Regions from separate parts of the Mesorhizobium sp. 2RAF21 genome, predicted to be linked through region 4. Evidence: riboswitches for the same ligand, from Rfam matches in the RefSeq annotation. Region 4 holds a riboswitch; each other region holds the start of a gene.
What was found. A riboswitch is a leader RNA that binds a small molecule or an ion and turns the genes downstream of it on or off. The one in region 4 is predicted to bind cobalamin.
Positions count from the first base shown of each region.

Region 1: linked by a shared signal. The riboswitch ahead of AB4136_RS12530 (TonB-dependent receptor domain-containing protein) and the one ahead of AB4136_RS07960 (DUF1636 family protein) in region 4 are both predicted to bind cobalamin.
Region 2: linked by a shared signal. The riboswitch ahead of bluB (5,6-dimethylbenzimidazole synthase) and the one ahead of AB4136_RS07960 (DUF1636 family protein) in region 4 are both predicted to bind cobalamin.
Region 3: linked by a shared signal. The riboswitch ahead of AB4136_RS16880 (precorrin-8X methylmutase) and the one ahead of AB4136_RS07960 (DUF1636 family protein) in region 4 are both predicted to bind cobalamin.

Region 1 is NZ_JBFRGM010000006.1:319,797-324,783, reverse strand. Features, by position in the region: gene AB4136_RS12545 (sensor histidine kinase) at 1-1,043, opposite strand, end outside; gene AB4136_RS12540 (response regulator transcription factor) at 1,040-1,711, opposite strand; gene AB4136_RS12535 (PilZ domain-containing protein) at 2,261-2,554, shown strand; cobalamin riboswitch at 2,623-2,827, shown strand; gene AB4136_RS12530 (TonB-dependent receptor domain-containing protein) at 3,012-4,874, shown strand; gene AB4136_RS12525 (ABC transporter substrate-binding protein) at 4,895-4,987, shown strand, end outside.
Region 2 is NZ_JBFRGM010000007.1:83,051-88,037, reverse strand. Features, by position in the region: gene AB4136_RS12995 (MFS transporter) at 1-735, opposite strand, end outside; gene AB4136_RS12990 (TetR/AcrR family transcriptional regulator) at 880-1,491, shown strand; gene bluB (5,6-dimethylbenzimidazole synthase) at 1,495-2,223, opposite strand; cobalamin riboswitch at 2,270-2,452, opposite strand; gene AB4136_RS12980 (histone deacetylase family protein) at 2,573-3,499, shown strand; gene AB4136_RS12975 (exodeoxyribonuclease VII small subunit) at 3,503-3,754, shown strand; gene AB4136_RS12970 (pirin family protein) at 3,857-4,777, shown strand; gene dxs (1-deoxy-D-xylulose-5-phosphate synthase) at 4,867-4,987, shown strand, end outside.
Region 3 is NZ_JBFRGM010000009.1:252,567-257,553, reverse strand. Features, by position in the region: gene AB4136_RS16890 (precorrin-3B C(17)-methyltransferase) at 1-701, opposite strand, end outside; gene AB4136_RS16885 (precorrin-2 C(20)-methyltransferase) at 698-1,423, opposite strand; gene AB4136_RS16880 (precorrin-8X methylmutase) at 1,420-2,058, opposite strand; cobalamin riboswitch at 2,289-2,491, opposite strand; cobalamin riboswitch at 2,563-2,761, shown strand; gene AB4136_RS16875 (CbtB domain-containing protein) at 2,795-2,968, shown strand; gene AB4136_RS16870 (CbtA family protein) at 2,984-3,760, shown strand; gene cobU (bifunctional adenosylcobinamide kinase/adenosylcobinamide-phosphate guanylyltransferase) at 3,753-4,268, shown strand; gene AB4136_RS16860 (hypothetical protein) at 4,270-4,428, shown strand; gene AB4136_RS16855 (cobyric acid synthase) at 4,431-4,987, shown strand, end outside.
Region 4 is NZ_JBFRGM010000004.1:110,417-115,403, reverse strand. Features, by position in the region: gene AB4136_RS07980 (hypothetical protein) at 1-291, opposite strand, end outside; gene AB4136_RS07975 (SDR family oxidoreductase) at 294-998, opposite strand; gene AB4136_RS07970 (NmrA family NAD(P)-binding protein) at 1,146-2,039, opposite strand; gene AB4136_RS07965 (LysR family transcriptional regulator) at 2,149-3,063, shown strand; cobalamin riboswitch at 3,148-3,352, shown strand; gene AB4136_RS07960 (DUF1636 family protein) at 3,387-3,812, shown strand; gene cobW (cobalamin biosynthesis protein CobW) at 3,815-4,852, shown strand; gene cobN (cobaltochelatase subunit CobN) at 4,856-4,987, shown strand, end outside.

The DNA of each region.
Region 1 (4,987 bases), on a different contig from region 4:
ACCGGCACCAGCCGGCCCGGCGCCCGCAATTCGATCTCGATGCCCTGCTTCAGCGCCGTCGGCACCTGGTCGGACACCACGGCCTTGGCGATGGTGGCCAGGTCCATTTCCGCGAAGGTCAGCGACTGGCCGGACAGGCGGGCAAGCTGCAGAAGCGTGGTCACGATCGAGGCCAGTCGCGTCGTGTCGCGGACCAGCACGCCACGCAGTTCGGCATCGTTCACCTGCTCCAACTTGAGGCGCATCTTGGTCAACGGCGTGCGCAGTTCGTGCGCCGCGTTCGCCAGGAAATTGCGCTGCGCCTCGAAGGCAGTATCGATGCGCGTCAGAGCGGTGTTGAAGGCCGCGACCATGGGCTTCAGCTCGATCGGCGTATGGCTGTCGGAAATCCTGCGGCCATTGGGCAGGCCGTCGATCTGCTCGGCCGATTCCACGACACGGCGCACTGGCCTCGCGATCGAGCGCTTGACCACGACGACGGCGATCGAGGTGGTGGCAACCAAGACGAGACAGAGGAGCTGGACCAGACCCTGCGAACGCACCGCTATAAGGGCTACGAGGATCGTCTCCCAGGTGGAGAGCCAGATGCCACCGACCGCAACGGTCTTGCGCCCGCCGCCTTGCGTGACGGTCCTGATGCCGAGCATGTCCCGACCGTCCTGCCGATAGCTGAACTCCGAATAGCCGATCTCCGGAGGGACCTGATCGAAGACGCGCCGGGCCGAGGACGGTTGGGTGCCGCGTGTTATGGTCTGGACCCCGTCTCCGATGACATACCAGAAGGTGGGTTGCGCCTCGGCGAAGTCGACGATGTTCGTGGCAAGCCGCTTGCCGTCGAGCACGAGATGTCCGCTCGCGTCATAGGTGATGGCCGCGGACAGAACCTTGGAAAGCTCAGTCGTGTTGATGCGCAGCCGCTCCTCGAGGCTGGTGCTGACGAGAACAGCGAGCGTCAGCACGGTGCTCAAAATCATGACGATCGGCATGCCGGCGACCAAAAGGGTGGCAACCGGAAAGGCGATGGATCGGCGCAACCGCGTCATTCCGACACCAGCATGTAGCCGATGCCGCGCACGCTTTTGATCACGGCGTCGCAATCGGCTTCACGCAGACGCCGCCGCAGGCGGCTCACATGCGAGTCCAGGGCGTTGGATTCGATGTCCTCATTGATGTTGTAGACGGACGCTTCCAGCGTCTCGCGCTGGACGACGCGCCCGGCGCGCCGCACCAGGGTTTCCAGTATGGCCAGTTCGCGGCGCGGAATCTCCAGCACCTTCTGCCCCACATTCGCCGACCTGTGGTTGAGATCGAACACCAGATTGCCGATCTGCGTGGTGCCCAGCGCGTCCAGGCTGTAGCGGCGCAGGACCGCGCGGGCGCGGGCGACGAGCTCGGTCGGCTCGAAGGGTTTGCCGACATATTCGTCCGCCCCTTTGTCCAGGGCCGATGCGATGTCGAAAGGGTCGTCCAGCGCGGTCAGGACCAAGGTGGCGGGCCGCGGCCGCAGCCGGCGCAGCACCGGAAGCAGCGAAAGGCCGTCGCCATCGGGAAGCCGGCGGTCGATGATCACCAGATCGAACGGATGGGCGATCAAGGCCGCCTCGGCTTCCGCGATTGTCGCAAAAGCGTCGGTCACCCCGATCGCGCTTTCCATGATGTGCTTCAACGAGGATGCGAGCTCGCGATCATCCTCAACGATCAATACGTGCATTGGTCACTGTTGCTTGAGAGGGGTGTGCTTTAGCCGGAGATCACGTCGCGGTCCATGCCGTCAGTATTCGTAGCGCTCGTCGTCGAACGGGCGGTCGCCCCGGCGATCCCTGTCCAGGTCAAATTGCTGCAGACATCTTGAGAAGCTTGGGGTTCCGTCGATAAACCCGTAGGACAGACAGCGTTCCCGATCGCGTGTGTTCTGACAGCCGGACAGAACAACAGCGATACACACCACAGATAACAAGCGCATTGCAGGCCTCATCTCGAAATCATTGCGGCACCAGATGCCGTCGCCCTGCTTCGCGTCGTCACATTGCAACAATGTTACGGGTCGATGTTGTCGCTACGCCACCCGCCGCCTGCCGCACAGACCGGTGCGAAAGTCCTGAAAACGACACGGTCCCGATTCATCAATTCGATACCCCGATCGGAGATTGCTGTTGGCCGCGACACCGCGGCAATTGTCTATTGTCGGTGTTCATGGTTACCTGCACGGGTTCTAATTGAGACGCGCCGCAGCCCGATGGCGCCGGGTGATGAGACGGTCATGTCCGAACAGGAAACGGAACATCGCGAGCGCGAGCACCGGCAACGCGTGCTCAAGGGCGCCACAATCATCACCAGTATCCACACATCGGAAATCCCCTGCGTCATCCGCAACCAGCATGCCAACGGTGCCGAACTGAAGGTGGCCGCCGACGTCGTCGTGCCCGAACGCTTCAGCCTCTACGTGCCTGTGGATGGCATCGCCTATGAAGCGGTGCTGCGCTGGCGCCGCAACGACCGCGTCGGCGTGCAATTCGTCGGCCAGGGTCCGAAACCGCGCCTCCACTACGGCTGAGGTCGCGGCATCGCTGCCATCGCGGCATTCGTTCGCCGGCCCGGTTGACGCGTCGGGCAGCCATGGCTAGCTTCCGAATCGGAATTGGTTCCGCCGCGAGGCGGATGAAAAGGGAACACGGTGAGGCCGAGCAATCGGACGAAGCCGCGACTGCCCCCGCAACTGTAACCGTTGAGCCTTCTTCCACGATGCCACTGGCGCTGACGCGACCGGGAAGGCGGAAGAGAGCGATGACACGGAAGTCAGGAGACCTGCCTGTTCCGGTCACCCATGCTTGATCACGGGGTGTGATCAGGCGCGGTCTTCCGTGGCGGTGACACGACAAAGTGTTGCCGCGTGCCGGAACGGCCGAGAGGTGAAATGCGACCCGTCGCAAATCCTCGCATCGCCACATCCGTCTGCGGTTCGCGATGAACCTTGCGGCGCCGTTGCGCCGTCGATCCTTTTGGGGGCGGAAGTGACAAAGACTGTTTTCCTGGTTGGTGCCGCGGCGCTGGCTTCGACGAACCATGCCGGCGCGCAGGACAATAATGACCGCGGCGACGTCACGATGCTCGACCGCATCGTGGTCACCACACCGCTGAGACGCGAAACCACGCTGGAGCGCTCGACCTCCTCGGTGACGGTGATCGACGCCAAGAGCATCGAACGCTCGGCCGCGCCCGATCTGCCCTCGCTGCTGAAAGCCTATACAGGCGTTTCCATCATCACCTATGGAGGTCAGGGTGCCGGCGCCAATCTTTATCTGCGTGGCATGTCGGCCAGCCAGACGCTGGTGCTGGTCAATGGCGTCCGCGCCAGTTCCGTCACCACCGGCACCGCCTCGCTCGGCAACATTCCGCTCGACTCGATCGAACGCATCGAAATCGCCAAGGGCGCGCATTCGGCGCAATACGGCTCCGACGCCATGGGCGGTGTCGTCAACATCATCACCAAGCAGGGCGGCCCCTGCGCCGACGGCCGCGACAGTTGCGCCTCCATCACCACCGGCGTCAGCCATCCCTGGGGCGGAACCCTGTCCGGCAACGTACGCGGTCACAACGCGAGCGGCGTCGACTATTCATTCGGTGGCAGCGTGATCGGCACGCGCGGCTATGATTTCACCATGCCGACTGCCTGGGGCCACGAGCCGGACGATGACGGCTTCCTGTTGGGGTCGGTAAACGCCTCGCTGTCGAAGCAGTTCGACTGGGGCCGAATCTATGGCGATGCGCTGGTTGCCCGCAGTCGCGGCCAGTACGACGCCTCCTATCCCGGCGCCAACGAGGTCGACACGACAAGCTTCGTCGGCAAACTTGGTACCGAGATCAAGCATGGCGCGGACTGGTCCTCGACCGTCGAACTGTCGAGCTCCGTCGACCGCTCCCGCAATTTCCGCGACGGCGTCGCCGGCGACAGCCGCTTCAACTCCAGCCGCTACGGCATCTTCGCCTCGACCCAGAAGGGTTTCGACACCGGCGCCATGTCGCATGTGCTGACCAGCGGCGTAGAGGCCTATCGCGAACAGGTGGATTCCACCGTCAAATTCGACGTGACCGCGCGTACGCTGGCGGCGGTGTTCAGCCAATACTCGCTATCATACGACGCGCTGACGATCGACAGCGGCATCCGCTATGACCACAACGGCCAATTTGGCGGCGCCACCACCTACAATGTCGGCGCGAGCTATGAAATCCTGCCCGACGTCACGTTGCGCTCATCCTATGCCACCGGCTTCAGGGCACCGAGCTTCAACGAGCTTTATTATCCGGGCTATTCCAACCCGGACCTCAAGCCGGAAAAATCCAAATCCTACGAAGTCGGGCTAAACTGGCGGGCGGGCGCCGACACCAGTCTCGACCTCGCCTTCTACCAGACCTGGCTGGCCGACGCGATCGCGTCCAATCCGCCGACTTATCGGCCCTTCAACGTGGCCAAGGCCCGCATCACCGGTTTCGAGGCGGCGCTCGACCACCGCTTCAACACTGAATGGGCCGGAAAGGTGACTGTCGATGTGCGCGAACCGCTCAACCAAGACAACGGCAAATACATCCCCTATCGCGACCGGTTCAAGGCGACGGCCGAGATCACCTATAGCCCGACCGAACAGCTCGATCTGACCGCCCGTCTGCTCTACGGCGCGGCGCGCTATGCCAACGCGGCCAACACGGTGAAACTGCCGGACTATGTGACGATGGACTTCACCGCGCTCTATGCGCTCGACGCCCGTTCGCAGGTGAAGTTCGCGGTCGAGAACCTGTTCGACGCCGAATATTCGACGGTGACGGATTATCGCGCGCCCGGCCGGACTTTCAATCTGAGCTTCACCCGGACATTCTGACGGTGAACGAGGACAAGGCGATGGCACCAGACAGCACAAGCCACACCGGCTGGATCGACCGTGCCGCCGCCTTTGCACTGACAGCGGGCCTTGCCCTCGTCGCGTTTGCCGGC
Region 2 (4,987 bases), on a different contig from region 4:
CGGTTGGCCGAGTTCCTTGGTGATGGCCACCGAACTCACCTCGGCGGTGGCGAAGATCGCGCCGACGAAGATGAGGGCGAAGGTGACGATGCGCACCGGCCAGAGCGCGATGGCCGAGCCGCCGCTGCCATGTTCGAGCGGCCTAACCTTCGGCTCGCTGGCGCGCTGCAGGATGAAGGCCGTCATGCCGAAGGCGAGGAACAATGTGCTGGCCAGCATGCCGGCTTCCGGGAACAGGGCGACGGAGAGGCCGACCGACAGCGAGGCGCCGGCAATGTAGACGAGCTCATCCGCCGCCGATTCGAAGGCGAAGGCGGTGTTGAGCTCAGGCCGGTCGCGGAAGATTTCGGTCCAGCGCGCCCGCACCATGGCCGGCACGCTGGGCATGGCGGCGGCCAGGAAGGCCGAGACGAACAGCGTCCAGGCCGGCCAGTCCTGGTTGGTGGCGACGAGAAGTGCTGCGAAGGCGATGATCGAGACGATCGTCGTCGGCACCGCGACGGCGGTCTGGCCCATGCGGTCGACCAGCCGCGATATCTGCGGCGCCAGGAAGGCGTTGGTGAAGGCGAAGGTGGCGGAAACGCCGCCGGCCAGCCAATATTCGCCGCGCGTCTGCGACAGCATGGCGACGATGCCGATGGGCGCCATGGCGATGGGCAGGCGGGCGATGAAGGCCGCGGCCGCAAAACCCTTGGTTCCCGGGGTTCGGAAGATTTCGCTGTAAGGATTGTGCATCGGAGCACTCCTGGATTTTCGAAGGGGTGCCACATACATACGTGGCGTATGCGAATGAGATAATTGCATACGTTGCGTATGTCAATTAATATGCGGTGCGTATGTGAAAAAATATACGCGACGTATGTGAAAAGGAACGACCAGATGAGGACCGCGCACAAACCTCGCAGCGAAATGATCGCCGAGACGCGCGCCAAGCTGATCGCGGCGGCGCGGCGCGCCTTCGCCACCGTCGGTTACGCCAACGCCTCGATGGACGACTTCACCGCCGAGGCGGGGCTGACCCGCGGCGCGCTCTATCATCACTTCGGCGACAAGAAGGGATTGCTGGAGGCCGTCATCGCCGAGCTCGACGCGGAGATGAACGAGCGGCTGTGCGTCATCTCGGCCCGGGCGACGGACCGCTGGCAGCGCTTCGTCGATGAGAATGTCGGCTATATCGAAATGGCGCTGGAGCCGGAAATCCAGCGCATCGTGCTGCGCGACGGTCCGGCAATCCTCGGCGACCCGTCGCAATGGCCCAATGCCAATGCCTGTATCACCTCGATAACCGGCAACCTCACCGCGCTGAAGGAGGAGGGCGTGGTCGGCGACATCGACCCGGAGGCGATGGCGCGCATCGTCAGCGGCGCCTCGCTTTACGCCGCACAGTGGATCGCCAACGCCGACGATCCGCATGAGACGTCGAAGAAGGCGGTCAAATCCTTTCGCGCGCTTCTGGAAGGGCTGCGCGTGCGCGACAATCAGGCTGCCTGACGGTTACCGGTCCGCGCCGGGTGCAACGCAGGCGGCCTTCAGCGCCTCCTCGCCGGCGCCGGCATAGGTCTCGCTCATGATGAGGTCGGCCAGCGGCAGCCGCGAGGCCCAGCCGCTGTGCTCCAGGTCCGGCCGCGCGGCGAACTCGCGGACATGGCCGACGCAGAGATAGGCGATGGGCACGACCGGCTCGGGAATGTCGAGCAGGCGCTTGAGCGCGTCGGCATCGAGAATGCTGACCCAGCCCACGCCGATGCCTTCCGCCCGCGCCGCCAGCCAGAAATTCTGCACGGCGCAGACCGTGCTGAAGAGATCCATCTGCGGATTGTGCCAGCGGCCGAGCGGCGAGCCCTCGCTGCGGCGCCGGTCGCAGGTGATGCAGAGGTTCAGCGCGCTTTCGCAGATGCCTTCCAGCTTGAGCTTGCGGTAGAGCGCCTGCCGCTCCCCGGCGATGTGTGGCAGTTCCTCGTTGCGCGCCGCGAGGAACAGGTCGCGCACCGCCTCGCGCCGGCCCATGTCGCGGACAACGACGAAGTTCCAGGGCTGCATGAAGCCGACCGAGGGTGCGTGATGCGCGGCCGTCAGAAGCCGCGCCAGCACGGCGTCGTCGATGGGGTCTGGGCGGAAATGGCTGCGCACGTCGCGGCGCGTGAAGATGGCGCGGTAGACGGCGTCGCGTTCGAAATCCTCGAACGAATTGTCGGGGGAGGCTGGAGTGCGGACGGCGTGCATCGCGTTTCCCTTGCGATCGGAACCATACCATCCGCCCGTCCATGCGGATGACCATTCCTGCCCGGCCGGTCTTCTGGCTTGGGTTCGTCCCGCTTGCGGCGCCTTCCCGTTCCGAAAAACAGTGGCCTTTGCCGAGCGGTCCCCCATACAGCGCTGGGCACGCCACGGATTTTCACCGTGTTCCCGATTCTCCCGCCTCGCAGCGGGCACCTGGCAGCGATGTCATCTTAGCGCATTGCCGGCGTAAGAACAGCCGGGAAGCCGACGCCAAATGACGCGCCGGGCATTTTCCCCAGCGCCATGCCGCTTGTCGCGTGGCCATCACGACCATTGCTGATAAGATAGGGCGATGACGACCCGCCTTTATTCGCATCCGATCTTTCTGGAGCACATCACGCCGCCCGGCCACCCGGAGCGGCCGGACCGGCTGCGCGCCATCGAGCGTGTGCTCGACGACGAGGCTTTCGCCGCGCTCGACCGGCGCGAGGCGCCATTGGGCGACGAGGCGACCATCCTCTATTGCCATCCGAGGGATTTCGTCGAACGCGTGCGCAAGGCGATCCCCGCGACCGGCCTTGCCCAGATCGACACCGACACCACTGCCAGCCCGAAGACCTGGCAGGCTGCGCTGACCGCGATCGGCGCTGCCAATGCGGCGGTGGACGATGTCTTCGCCGGCGATGCCGACAATGTCTTCGTGGCGGCGCGGCCGCCCGGCCACCATGCCGAAAAGACCACCGCCATGGGCTTCTGCCTGTTCAACACTGCCGCGATTGCCGCGCGTCACGCGCAGGAAAAGCATGGCGTCGAGCGTGTCGCCATCGTCGACTGGGACGTGCACCACGGCAACGGCACCCAGGACATTTTCTGGGACGATCCCTCGGTGCTCTACTGTTCGACGCATCAGATGCCGCTTTTCCCTGGCACCGGCGCCAAGAACGAGACCGGTGCCGGCAACATCGTCAACGCGCCGCTGGCGCCAGCCACCGGCAGCGATGTCTTCCGGGAGGCGTTCCGCACCCGTGTCTTGCCGGCGATCGACGCCTTCGCGCCGGATCTCGTCATCATCTCGGCCGGCTTCGACGCGCATCATCGCGACCCGCTGGCCGAGATCAACCTGACCGAGGACGATTTCGACTGGGCGACCGGGCAGCTGATGGACAGCGCCCGCCGCCACAGCGCAAACAGGCTGGTCAGCCTGCTCGAAGGCGGCTACGACCTGCACGGATTGGCATTTTCGGTCGCAGCGCATGTCGGCCGCCTGATGAAAGGATAAGGGATGGCCGCGGAAGCGAATGAAGACGTCAAGGCGATGAGCTTCGAACAGGCGCTGGATGCGCTGGAGAAGATCGTCGACGATCTGGAGCGCGGCGACGTGCCGCTCGACCAGTCGATCCGCATCTACGAGCGCGGCGAGGCGCTGAAGGCGCATTGCGACCGCCTGCTCAAGGCGGCCGAGGACAAGGTGGAGAAGATCAGGCTCGCCCGCGACGGCAAGCCGGTCGGCACGGAGCCGCTCGACGGGGATTGATGCGGTGAACAAACCGTCGTCGCATCGCCGGTATGCCTGAACCGGGCAGGGGTATAAGTTTCCTTCCATGAGGCGGCGCCGCCGCCGGATGGAGCAACACCCATGAGCTTCTTTCCCGGAAACGATCCCGAACCCGGCGACGCCTTTTCCTGCGACGCCATCGAACTGATGGTTATCGCCAACGCCAAAGACATTGGCGGTTTCGAGGTGCGCCGCGCATTGCCGATCGCCAAGCGCCGGCTGGTCGGTCCCTTCATCTTCTTCGATCGCATGGGGCCCGCCATCCTGCGCGCCGGCAAGGCGCTGGACGTGCGCCCTCATCCGCATATCGGCCTGTCGACGGTGACTTATCTGTTCGACGGCAAGATCAGGCACCGCGATTCGCTTGGCACCGAAATGGTCATCTCGCCGGGCGACGTGAACCTGATGACGGCCGGGCGCGGCATCGTTCATTCCGAACGCACGCCAGAGGAACTGCGCGGCTCGCCGATGTCGATGTCGGGCCTGCAGACCTGGATCGCGCTGCCCGACAGAGACGAGGAAATGGCGCCGGTGTTCGAAAACACGGCGGGCACGTCGCTGCCGGCTTTCGAGGCTGAAGGTGTGTCCGGCCGCCTCATCATCGGCGAACTGGAAGGCCGCCGCGCGTCGGTCACCACCTATCACGACACGCTTTACGCCGACATCCGGCTGGCGCCCGGCGCGAAGTACCGCATCGCCGCGGATGCCGAGGAACGCGCCATCTACGTGCTCGACGGCATCGTCACCATTTCGGGCGATCGTTTCTCCGAGAACCGCCTGCTGGTGTTCCGCCCCGGCGACGAGATCGTCGTGTCGTCGGAACAGGGGGCGCACTTCATGCTGTTCGGCGGCGCCTCGCTCGGCTCGCCGCGCTACATCTGGTGGAATTTCGTTTCCTCCTCGAAGGAACGCATCGAGCAGGCCAAGCAGGAATGGAAGACAGGCCGCTTCGATATCGTTCCTGGTGATGAGAAGGAGTTCATTCCCCTGCCGGAGAGCTGAGTGTGTCGCTGCGGCACATTTACTTTCGCTAATCGGCAGCCTATTCGACTTGTAAATACTCTTGACCGCGAGTTCGATCGGGCCAGCCAGTGACCGCCAGACCCAAAACACCGCTCCTCGACAAGGTCCGCATTCCGGCGGATCTGAGGACGCTCTCCGAGAGCGAGCTGCCGCAGCTGGCCGATGAATTGCGCGTCGAGCTGATCGACG
Region 3 (4,987 bases), on a different contig from region 4:
ATGATTCGCGTTTCGGCCGAACCTATGATGACACAGGTCGCCATGTCGGCCAGTGTTGCATCCGCTTCGCCAACCGGCATCACGGCAATGCGCTCGTCAGGCCGTCCCACCGCGCGCCCGAAGACTACCGGCGTTGTCGCAGGGAGGATTTCGCGCAGGATCTCGAACGCGTTTCCCAACTGCCAAGGGCGACCGCGGCTGATCGGGTTGTAGAGCGCGATGACGAAACCGGCAGTGGCCACGGCGCGCAACCGCGCTTCGATCACGTCCCAGGGTTTAAGATTGTCAGAAAGCGACATGGCGCAGAAATCATGGCCGAGCGGCGCGCCGATACGGGCGGCGACCGCGAGCATGGCGGTAACACCGGGCACGACGGAGACATCGATGCCGCGCCAGGCTTGCGGGCCGTGCTCGATCGCCTCGCAGACGGCGGCCGCCATGGCGAATACGCCTGCATCCCCTCCGGACACGACCGCAACGTGGCGACCGGACGCGGCCATTTCGAGCGCAGCGGAGGCGCGGGAGATTTCCTCGCGATTGTCTGAGGCATAGCGCGTCTGATGCGCACCGAGCTCGACGCGTTCGACATAGGGGCCGTAGCCGAACAGATCGGTTGCCTCGCCAACGGCCCCGCGTGCCTCGGGCGTAATCTGGTCCGGATTGCCTGGACCGAGGCCGACGACGACGAGCCTCCCGCTCATAGCTTTGCCGTCCAGCCAGGAACGAGCACCAGCGAGAAATAGGGCGCCTTATCGTCCGGCTTGTCCGCGAGCCGGACATTGGTCTTGTTCTCCATCGTGCCACGCTCGACATAAATCGCCCGGTCGAGCTTGCCTGCGGCCTGCAGGGCGCGGCGGATTTTCCCCAGATTGCGGCCGATCTTCATGATCACGGCAGCGTCGATGTGCCGCAGGCGCCGCGCGAGATCGGTTTCTGACAGGGTGCCCGGCAGGACGGTCAGGATGTCGTCGCCCTGCACGATCGGGACGCCGGCCTCCGACCAGCATCCCGACATGGCCGTGATGCCGGGAACGACTTCCGTCGGGTAGAGATGCGCCAGGCGAACATGAAGATGCATGTAGGAGCCGTAGAAGAGCGGATCGCCTTCGCTCAACACGGCGACGTTGCGGCCTGCGCTGAGATGGTCCGCGACCTCCTGCGCGGAGCGCTCGTAAAAATCGGTGATGGCCGAGCGGTAGTCGTCATGCGCCTTGTCGATCTCGGTGGTCACCGGATAGAGCAGTGGCAGTTCGATGACGCCGGGCTTGAGATGCGCCACCACGATGCGACGTGAATTGCTGTCGTTGCCGCGTTTTGCGAAATGCGCCACAACGTCGGCTTCAGCTAGTGCACGTATTGCCTTGAGCGTGAGCAGCTCGGGATCGCCCGGCCCGGTGCCGACGCCGGTCAGCTGCCCGCTCACAGCCCAGCCCTCGCCAGCGCATTGACCGTTGCCGCCGTCATTGCGCTGCCGCCCATTCGCCCACGAACAATAGCGAAAGGCATGCCGGAGCCGCCGTCCGCCAGGGCGTCCTTGGATTCGGCAGCACCAACGAAGCCGACTGGCATGCCTATGATGGCTGCCGGCCTCGGCGCACCGCCCGCGATCATGTCGAGCAGATAGAATAGCGCCGTTGGCGCATTGCCGATGGCGACGACCGAGCCTTCGAGGCGATCACGCCAGAGTTCCAGCGCGGTGGCGGATCGCGTATTGTGGAGCGTCCTGGCGAGGTCAGGCGTGCGCGAATCTCGCAGTGTACAGATGACCTCATTGGCGGCCGGCAGGCGCGCCCGCGTCACGCCGTGGGCGACCATTTCGGCATCACAGAAGATTGGCGCGCCGGATTTCAATGCGGACCGCGCTGTTTCCACGAATGTCGGCGAGAATTCGAAATGGCGTGCTGCATCGACCACGCCACAGGCATGGATCATGCGCACCGCGACATCTGCCTCGGCGTCCGAGAAGCGCGACAGGTCGGCTTCCGCGCGAATGATCGCGAAGGATTTATTGTAGATGGCGTCGCCATCGCGGATGTAATCGGAACCGGGGGCGCTCATCCTGCCGGTCGCTCGAAATTTCTGCTTTGTTGGGCGATGTATCGGGGCGGGAGCCGATCAGAACGCATTGCGTCGGTCATAAGCTGCGTCTCGGACGCGGAGCGTCGGGATGACGGCATGAATTGCACACGACAACGTTCATGTCGCTCGCCAGACGGCGGACGCGTCCATGGCGTCGGAAGACCGATCTTCAAAGTCCTGCTCCTTGCCCAGGGCACCCGCTGGGCGGTCGGAATAAATTGCCGACGGCAGGTCTCCTGGCTCCCGGATCATCGTCTCGCGCTGCCTTCCCGGACACCTCCAGTGGCGAATTGCGCGAAACTCTCCGGCTACAGTTGCGGGGACAGCTGCGGATGAACCTAAAGGCAGGCTTGCCGCATTCCCTCTTAGCCTTCCGCTTTAGGGCGGATGGACCGTCGACAGGCATTTAGTGCACGGCGCTCCTCGATGTCAACTGTACATCAACGCAGCGAAGATTATGTTTGCCGCATCCATGATTTCATCTATTGTGGTGGCGTTGGCGGTTCCATGTTAGGGACGCGATAGGGAATGTGGTGAGGATCGCGAGATCCAATTCCGCGGCTGCCCCCGCAACTGTAAGCGGCGAGCTTTCTCCGACATGCCACTGGGGCGAAGGTCCCGGGAAGGTGGAGCAGAGCCTTGACCCGCGAGCCAGGATACCTGCCGTTGACGCAACTGCAATCGAGTCCTCGGGTGGAGGGCGAAAGGATTAAACATGGCAACTTCAACTCTCGGTGCTTCCGTCTCAGTACAGGCGCGTCATCTTCAGTTCGCCTCGGCGGGTCTGCTCGGCCTCTTCCTCATCGGTTTCGTCGGCTTCTCTCACGTGGAAGCCGTTCACAATGCCGGACATGACTATCGCCATTCGATGGCGTTTCCCTGCCACTGACGAGGACCTGACATCATGAATCTGTTTCGCAGCGTCGTGTTCATCGCGGCGATCGCGGGGCTCGTGGCCGGCGTCGTTCTCGACTGCATGCAGGCCTTTGCCACCGTGCCGCTCATCCTGAAGGCGGAGGTCTACGAGCAGGCCGGTGGCGGCCATGAGCATGCCGCGGCAGCGCCAGCGGCCAACGCTACGGACACCAATGCCATGAGCAGCGTCGCACCGGCGCCGACCGAAGCGGTCGCTCCGGCTGAGGACGAAGGCTGGGCGCCGGCCGACGGCTTCGAGCGCTTCGCCTTCAGCGTGCTGGCCAACATCGTCACCGGCATCGGCTTCGCGCTGGTGCTGGTCGCGGTTTCCGAATTCGCAGGCGGCATCGGCAATTGGCGCCAGGGCGTGTTCTGGGGGCTGGCCGGTTTTGCCGTGTTCACGCTGGCGCCTGGTCTCGGCCTGCCGCCGGAACTGCCGGCGATGCCGGCGGCCGATCTCACCCAGCGCCAGATCTGGTGGTGGGCAACGGTGGCGGCAACCGCGGCCGGTCTTGGGCTGATCGCCTTCCGCAAATCGCTGCCGCTGGCGATTCTTGCCGTGGCCTTGATCGTGGCGCCGCATATTGTCGGCGCGCCGCAGCCCGACAGCTTCGAGACGCCGATCCCCGAAGATCTGCATCACCAGTTCGTGGTGGCGGTGACGGTGACCAATCTGGTGTTCTGGCTGGTGATTGGCGCCATCGTCGGCGTGGTGCGCGGACGCTTCACCGGCACGGCGACCAGCCTGCGCGACAGCTTTGCCTGATCGCAAAGGATTGACCTTCATCATCGGCGGTGCGCGCTCCGGAAAGAGCGCGCATGCCGAAAAACTGGTGACGGCCTATCCGTCTCCGTGGACCTATATCGCCACCGCTGAAGGCTATGACCAGGAGATGCGCGAGCGCATCGCGCTGCACCGCTCGCGGCGTGGCGAAGGCTGGGGGACCGTCGATGCGCCGCTCGACCTTGCCGGCGCGCTCGAGGCTCTGGCCGATGGACAGCCGGTGCTGGTCGACTGCCTGACGCTGTGGCTGACCAACCACATGCTGGCTGAACATGATCTTGACGCCGAATGCCGGCGGCTAGCCGATGTTCTGTCGCGGCCGCGCGGGCCGTGGTTCGTGGTGTCCAACGAGGTCGGCCAGGGTATCGTCCCGGACAATGCGCTCGCCCAGCGGTTCCGTGATGCCGCCGGCCGGCTCAACCAGCAGGTTGCGGCAATTGCCGACACGGTGTTGCTGATGGTGGCGGGGCTGTCGCTTAAGGTGAAGTGAGATGAGCGATATCGATCCCAAGGATGAGGAACGCCACCGCGCCAAGATGACGAAGCTCAAGTCTATCCAGGATGTGGAGGTAAGCGGGAAGAGGACCGTCGAGATGGAGGCGCGGATCGTCGCTGCAGGGGTCAAAGCCCAGCGGGGCATCGAGTTCTAGCGATGTCACGTGCGCTGATGTTCCAGGGCACCGGTTCGGACGTAGGCAAGTCGCTAGTCGTTGCCGGGCTAGCGCGCGCCTATACCAATCGCGGACTGCTCGTGCGTCCCTTCAAACCGCAGAACATGTCCAACAATGCCGCCGTGACCGCCGATGGCGGCGAGATCGGTCGGGCGCAGGCGCTGCAGGCCCACGCCGCGCGCGTGACGACAAGCGTGCATATGAATCCCGTTCTTCTCAAGCCGCAGAGCAAAGTCGGCGCCCAGATCGTCGTCCAGGGCCAGGTCGTAGCCAACGCGAATGCGCGCGAGTACCAAGGCATCAAGGCCTCTCTCCTGCCGCGGGTTATGGAGAGTTTCACGCTGCTGAAGGCGCAGGCCGACCTCGTGCTGGTGGAGGGAGCGGGCAGCGCATCCGAGATCAACCTGCGGGCAAACGACATTGCCAACATGGGCTTTGCACGCGCCGGCAATGTCCCCGTCGAGCTAGTCGGGGACATCGATCGTGGCGGTGTCATCGCCAGCCTCGTCGGCACGAAGCACGTCGTCGATCCCGCAGA
Region 4 (4,987 bases):
CACATTGAGATGGAGCGAAGGAAGAAAGCTCGCAAGCGCCGGCGCCAGCGGATCCGCGTCCCCCTCCGCCCTCCCTGTCGCCGCCTCAAGAGCGGCGATGTCCCAGGCAAGCTCCATGGCCACATCTTCTTCTGTATCGGCCAGAAAATGCGCGATGATACAGCGGCGATAAGGATCGGTCTCGAAGCCGTCGTTCCATAGCCGCTGAAGCTCCAACTTTCCCGCGCAACGATCGCCGCTTTGAAGAATCGCCACGGCTGCGGTGATCGCGTCGATGGAAAGTTCAGCCACCACTACACCGAGCGTGTCACGCCGCCGTCGACGCGGATGTTCTGGCCGGTGATATATGCCGCGGCATCCGAGGCCAGGAAGGCGATGGTAGCGGCGATTTCCTCGCTGGTGCCGTAGCGCTTCAAGGGCACGCTGTCGCGCCGCTCTTCGGTCGCCGGCAGGCTGTCGATCCAGCCCGGCAGCACATTGTTCATGCGGATGTTGTCGCCGGAATAGGCCTCGACGAAGATCTTGGTAAAGGAAGCAAGTCCGGCCCTGAAGACCGCCGACGTCGGAAACATCGGGCTCGGCTCGAATGTCCAGGCAGTCGAGATGTTGATGATGGTGCCGGCCTTTTGCCTCTGCATCACCGGCGCAACCAGCCGCGTCGGGCGGATGACGTTCATCAGATAGGTGTCGAGGCCCTTGTGCCAGTCATCGTCGCTGATCTCGAGGATCTGCGCGCGCGGGCCATGGCCGGCGCTGTTGACCAGCACGTCGATACGGCCCCAGGTCGAAACGGCGAGGTCGACCAGCCGCTTGAGATCGTCATTGGACTGGTTCGAGCCGGTGACGCCGACGCCGCCCAGTTCCTTGGCCAATGCCTCGCCCTTGCCGGAGGAGGACAGGATCGCGACCTTGTAGCCGTCCGCTGCCAGCTTGCGCGCCGCCGCCGCGCCCATGCCGCTGCCGCCGGCAGTCACCACCGCCACCTTCTGAACCGCCATTACCTTCTCCTCTCCGATGCGGCCGAGCCGGACGGCTCCGCCATGTTGCTATCCTCAGATAGCATCAGACGATAGCAGACGAACCCCGGCAAGAGGCAACTTCGGCAGGGCCAGAGGACGAACGTGGTGATGGAATAAACAGCCCGTTCAAGCCCGCATCGGCTCGCCAGGCTCGGCGGCAGCAAGCTCTTCGAAATACTGGCGCAACGTGCGTGGTTCGCGTCCGAGGATGGTACGCAGCGTCAGGCTGTTTCCCGCAGAACCAAAGGCCGAATAGGATTCGAACACGCGCGCGAGTTGCTGCAGCGCTTCCCCCTCAAAGGGCGGCCTGGCGACAGCTGCCCACTCCTCGAAACTGCGTTCCACCGCCTCGATCGAGCGTCCGAGCACGGCGCTCATCATCGCGGCGATCTCGACGCGGTTGTACATACCGTCTGCGGCGAGCTCGAAGGAGCCATAGGCAAGCCGGTCATCCGTCAGAGCCTCGGCAGCCACTTCGGCGACATCGCGATAGTCGACCCGCGCCAGCCGCGCAGTGTTCGAAAAGGGTTCGACGAACATACTGTCCCGGACAATGGCTCGCCACGCCGGCGCGATGTTCTGGAACAGTGTTGCGGGGTAAAGAATGGTGTAGTCGAGATTGGAGCGCAGCAGCGCCTCTTCGACGGGCAATTTGCTGGCGTGGTTGGCCAGTCCGTTGGCCGGATGAATGACCGAAGAAAACACGAACTTGCCCACCCCTGCCCGTTTCGCCGCATGCACCATGGCGATGCCGAGTGCCGGTTCGTCCGCTACGAAAGGTGGACCGACATAGTAGACGCCATGGACACCCCTGAGCGCAGCGTCGAGGCTTTCGGCATCGCGCAGGTCACCGTCCACGATTTCGGAAGCGCCATTGTTCCGCGCCGAATGTGCGGCAGCCTCGTTGCGCACCAACGCCCGCACGATGACGCCACGCCGGGCAAGCTCGGCAGCGACATAGCCGCCGCTGCGGCCGGAAGCGCCAACCACGAGCACGGTTTTCCTGTTCACATCGGACATCCCGTTTTCCTTCCATATTGGATCCGCATGTCCTGAAACATCGGTCTCTCGCCCTTCGGTTGGTAGAGGGCCAATTCGTGATACCGTCTCTCGAAAATCGGAGAACGGTATGGATCGGTTTGGTGATGTCGAAGCGTTCCTGGCAATCGTGGAACGCGGAAATCTTTCAGCCGCTGCCCGGCATCTCGGCCGCTCGTTGCAGGCGGTCAGCCGTTCGCTGGCAGCTCTTGAAAAAAGCGTTGGCGTTGAGCTCGTGCGCCGCACCACGCACAAGGCGCAGCCCACGGAAGCCGGATATGATTTCTACCGCCGCGTGAAACCGGCACTTTCGGAGATTGCCGAGGCCAGGGCCGAGGCAGGCAATCGCAGCGCCGAACCTTCCGGGCTGCTCAAGATCGGCGGGCCGGAATTGTTCGGGCCAAGCTATCTCATCCCCATCGTCGCGCGCTTCATGGAAATGCACCCCAAGGTGGAGGTCGAACTCAGCCTCTCGAACCGCTTCGTCGATCTTGCCCAGGAAGGGCTCGACCTTGCCATCCGCATTGGCGAGCTGCCGGATTCGGACTTGAAGGCGCTCCGGCTCGGTGTCATGCGCCGTGTGGTCTTCGGCGCTCCGTCCTATTTCGACAAATATGGCAGGCCACGGCATCCGCGTGAATTGGCGGAACATCAATGCGTTTTCCGCAACACCGACCGTGACGCTGGTGCATGGCAATTTCAGGATGGCGGCAGACCGATGACCGTCAAGGTGAGCGGACGGCTGCATCTCGACAACGCCGCGGCGAGCCATTCCGCCGTCGCTGTCGGTCTTGGCATCGGCCGCGTACCGCTTTGGCAAGTGCAGGATCTCGTCGACAGCGGCGCAATCGAGGTGATCCTCGAAGCGTTTGAACAACCGGCGGTCCCGGTTCATGTCATCTGGCCGGCCGCTCGCCTGCCGCTCGCCAAAACGCGGCTTTTCATCGACTTCCTGGCCGCCAATCTACACATCGAACGGCGCAATCGCGAATGCGTCGTGGTTTGATCGCCAGATCGGCGCCGGACTGGCATGGCCACGCATGCGACGTCATCCGCCGTAACCATGCGTTGACAGCACGGCCCGCCCAAGCCTAAATCCGGCAAAGACGGTCTCCTCTCTTCACCGGGAGGAGCGAAGAGGGAATGCGGTGCGAGGTTCAAAAACCTCAACTCCGCGGCTGTCCCCGCAACTGTGAGCGACGAGCCAAGGCCGATAGCCACTGGGATTTCCCGGGAAGGCGGCACCGAGGCGACGACCCGCGAGCCAGGAGACCTGCCGTCCGACCAAAACCCCAACGCCTGGCGGGTGTCCCGGGCAAGGAGTCCGATTTGGATCGCAACGGCAGTTTTTCGGCTGAGACGGCGGGTGTTGCGGCAGACGCCGACACCGCGCCCGTCACCATCATCGTCTGTTCCTCGTGCCGCGACGAGACCGGCTCGGACGCGCGTCCACGTGCCGGCGCGCTGCTGGCCGAGGCTACCCGCACCGCCGCCGAGGATAACCGGAACATCGAAGTCCGCACCGTCGAATGTCTCGGCAACTGCAAGCGCCGGCTCTCCGCCGCCTTGTTGCGCGACGGCTGCTGGAGCTATGTCTTCGGCGACCTGACCGCCGAAAGCGGCCCCGACCTCGTCGCCGGCGCAGAACTTTTCGTCACCTCCGAGGACGGCCTCATCCCATGGCGCGGCCGCCCTGATTCGCTGAAGCGCGGCCTGATCGCGCGCATCCCTCCCCTTACCATGCTGAAGGACTAGACATGACCGCTTCCGTTTCCCGCGTGCCCTGCACCGTCGTCACCGGCTTCCTCGGCGCCGGCAAGACGACGCTGATCCGCCATATCCTCGAAAACGCCAAGGGCAAGCGGCTGGCGCTGATCGTCAACGAGTTCGGCGACGTCGGCGTTGACGGCGAAATCCTCAAGGGCTGCGGCATCGACACCTGCCCGGAGGAAAACATCGTCGAGCTCGCCAATGGCTGCATCTGCTGCACCGTAGCCGACGATTTCGTGCCGGCGCTCGACCAGATCCTGTCGCGCACGCCGAAGGTCGACCATATCCTGATCGAGACCTCGGGTCTCGCTCTGCCGAAGCCGCTCGTGCAGGCCTTCCAGTGGCCGACCGTGAAGAACCGCGTCACCGTCGACGGCGTTATCGCCGTGGTCGACGGCCCGGCACTGGCCGAAGGCCGTGTCGCCGCCGACATGGACGCGCTCGCCGCCCAGCGCGTGGCGGACGATTCGCTCGACCATGACGATCCGGTCGAAGAGGTGTTCGAGGATCAGGTCGCCTGCGCGGACCTGATCATCCTTTCCAAGAGCGACCTGATGGACGCCGCTGGCACGGCAAAAGCCAATGCCGTGCTGGACGAGCACGTCGCACGCGCCGTCAAGGTGGTGCCGACCGCCCAGGGCAAGGTCGATCCTTCCGTGCTGCTCGGTCTCGGCCTGGCGGTCGAGGACGACATCGAGAACCGCAAGAGCCATCACGACGGCATGGGCGACCACGAGCATGACGACTTCGATAGCTTCGTCGTCGAGATACCCTCGATCGCCAATCCGGACGAACTGGCCCGCCGCGTCGCCGACGCCGCAGAGAAGGAAAACGTGCTGCGTGTGAAGGGCTTCGTCGAAGTCGACGCCAAGCCGATGCGGCTCCTGCTGCAGGCGGTCGGCCCGCGCGTGAACCACTATTACGACCGCGCATGGACCGCTAGCGACGACCGCCGCTCGCGGCTGGTGGTGATCGGTCTGAAGGGCCTCGACCGCCCGGCCATCGAACGTATTCTGGTGGGGTAAGACTTGCACATCCTGACCACCACCTCCGCCTCGCTCGACGACATCGCCGAGCCAGTCGACCTGCGCCAGCAGCCGGCGGAGATGGTGGCGCTGTCGTTCACCGACAGCGATCTGGCCGGACTGGCATCGGCCTGG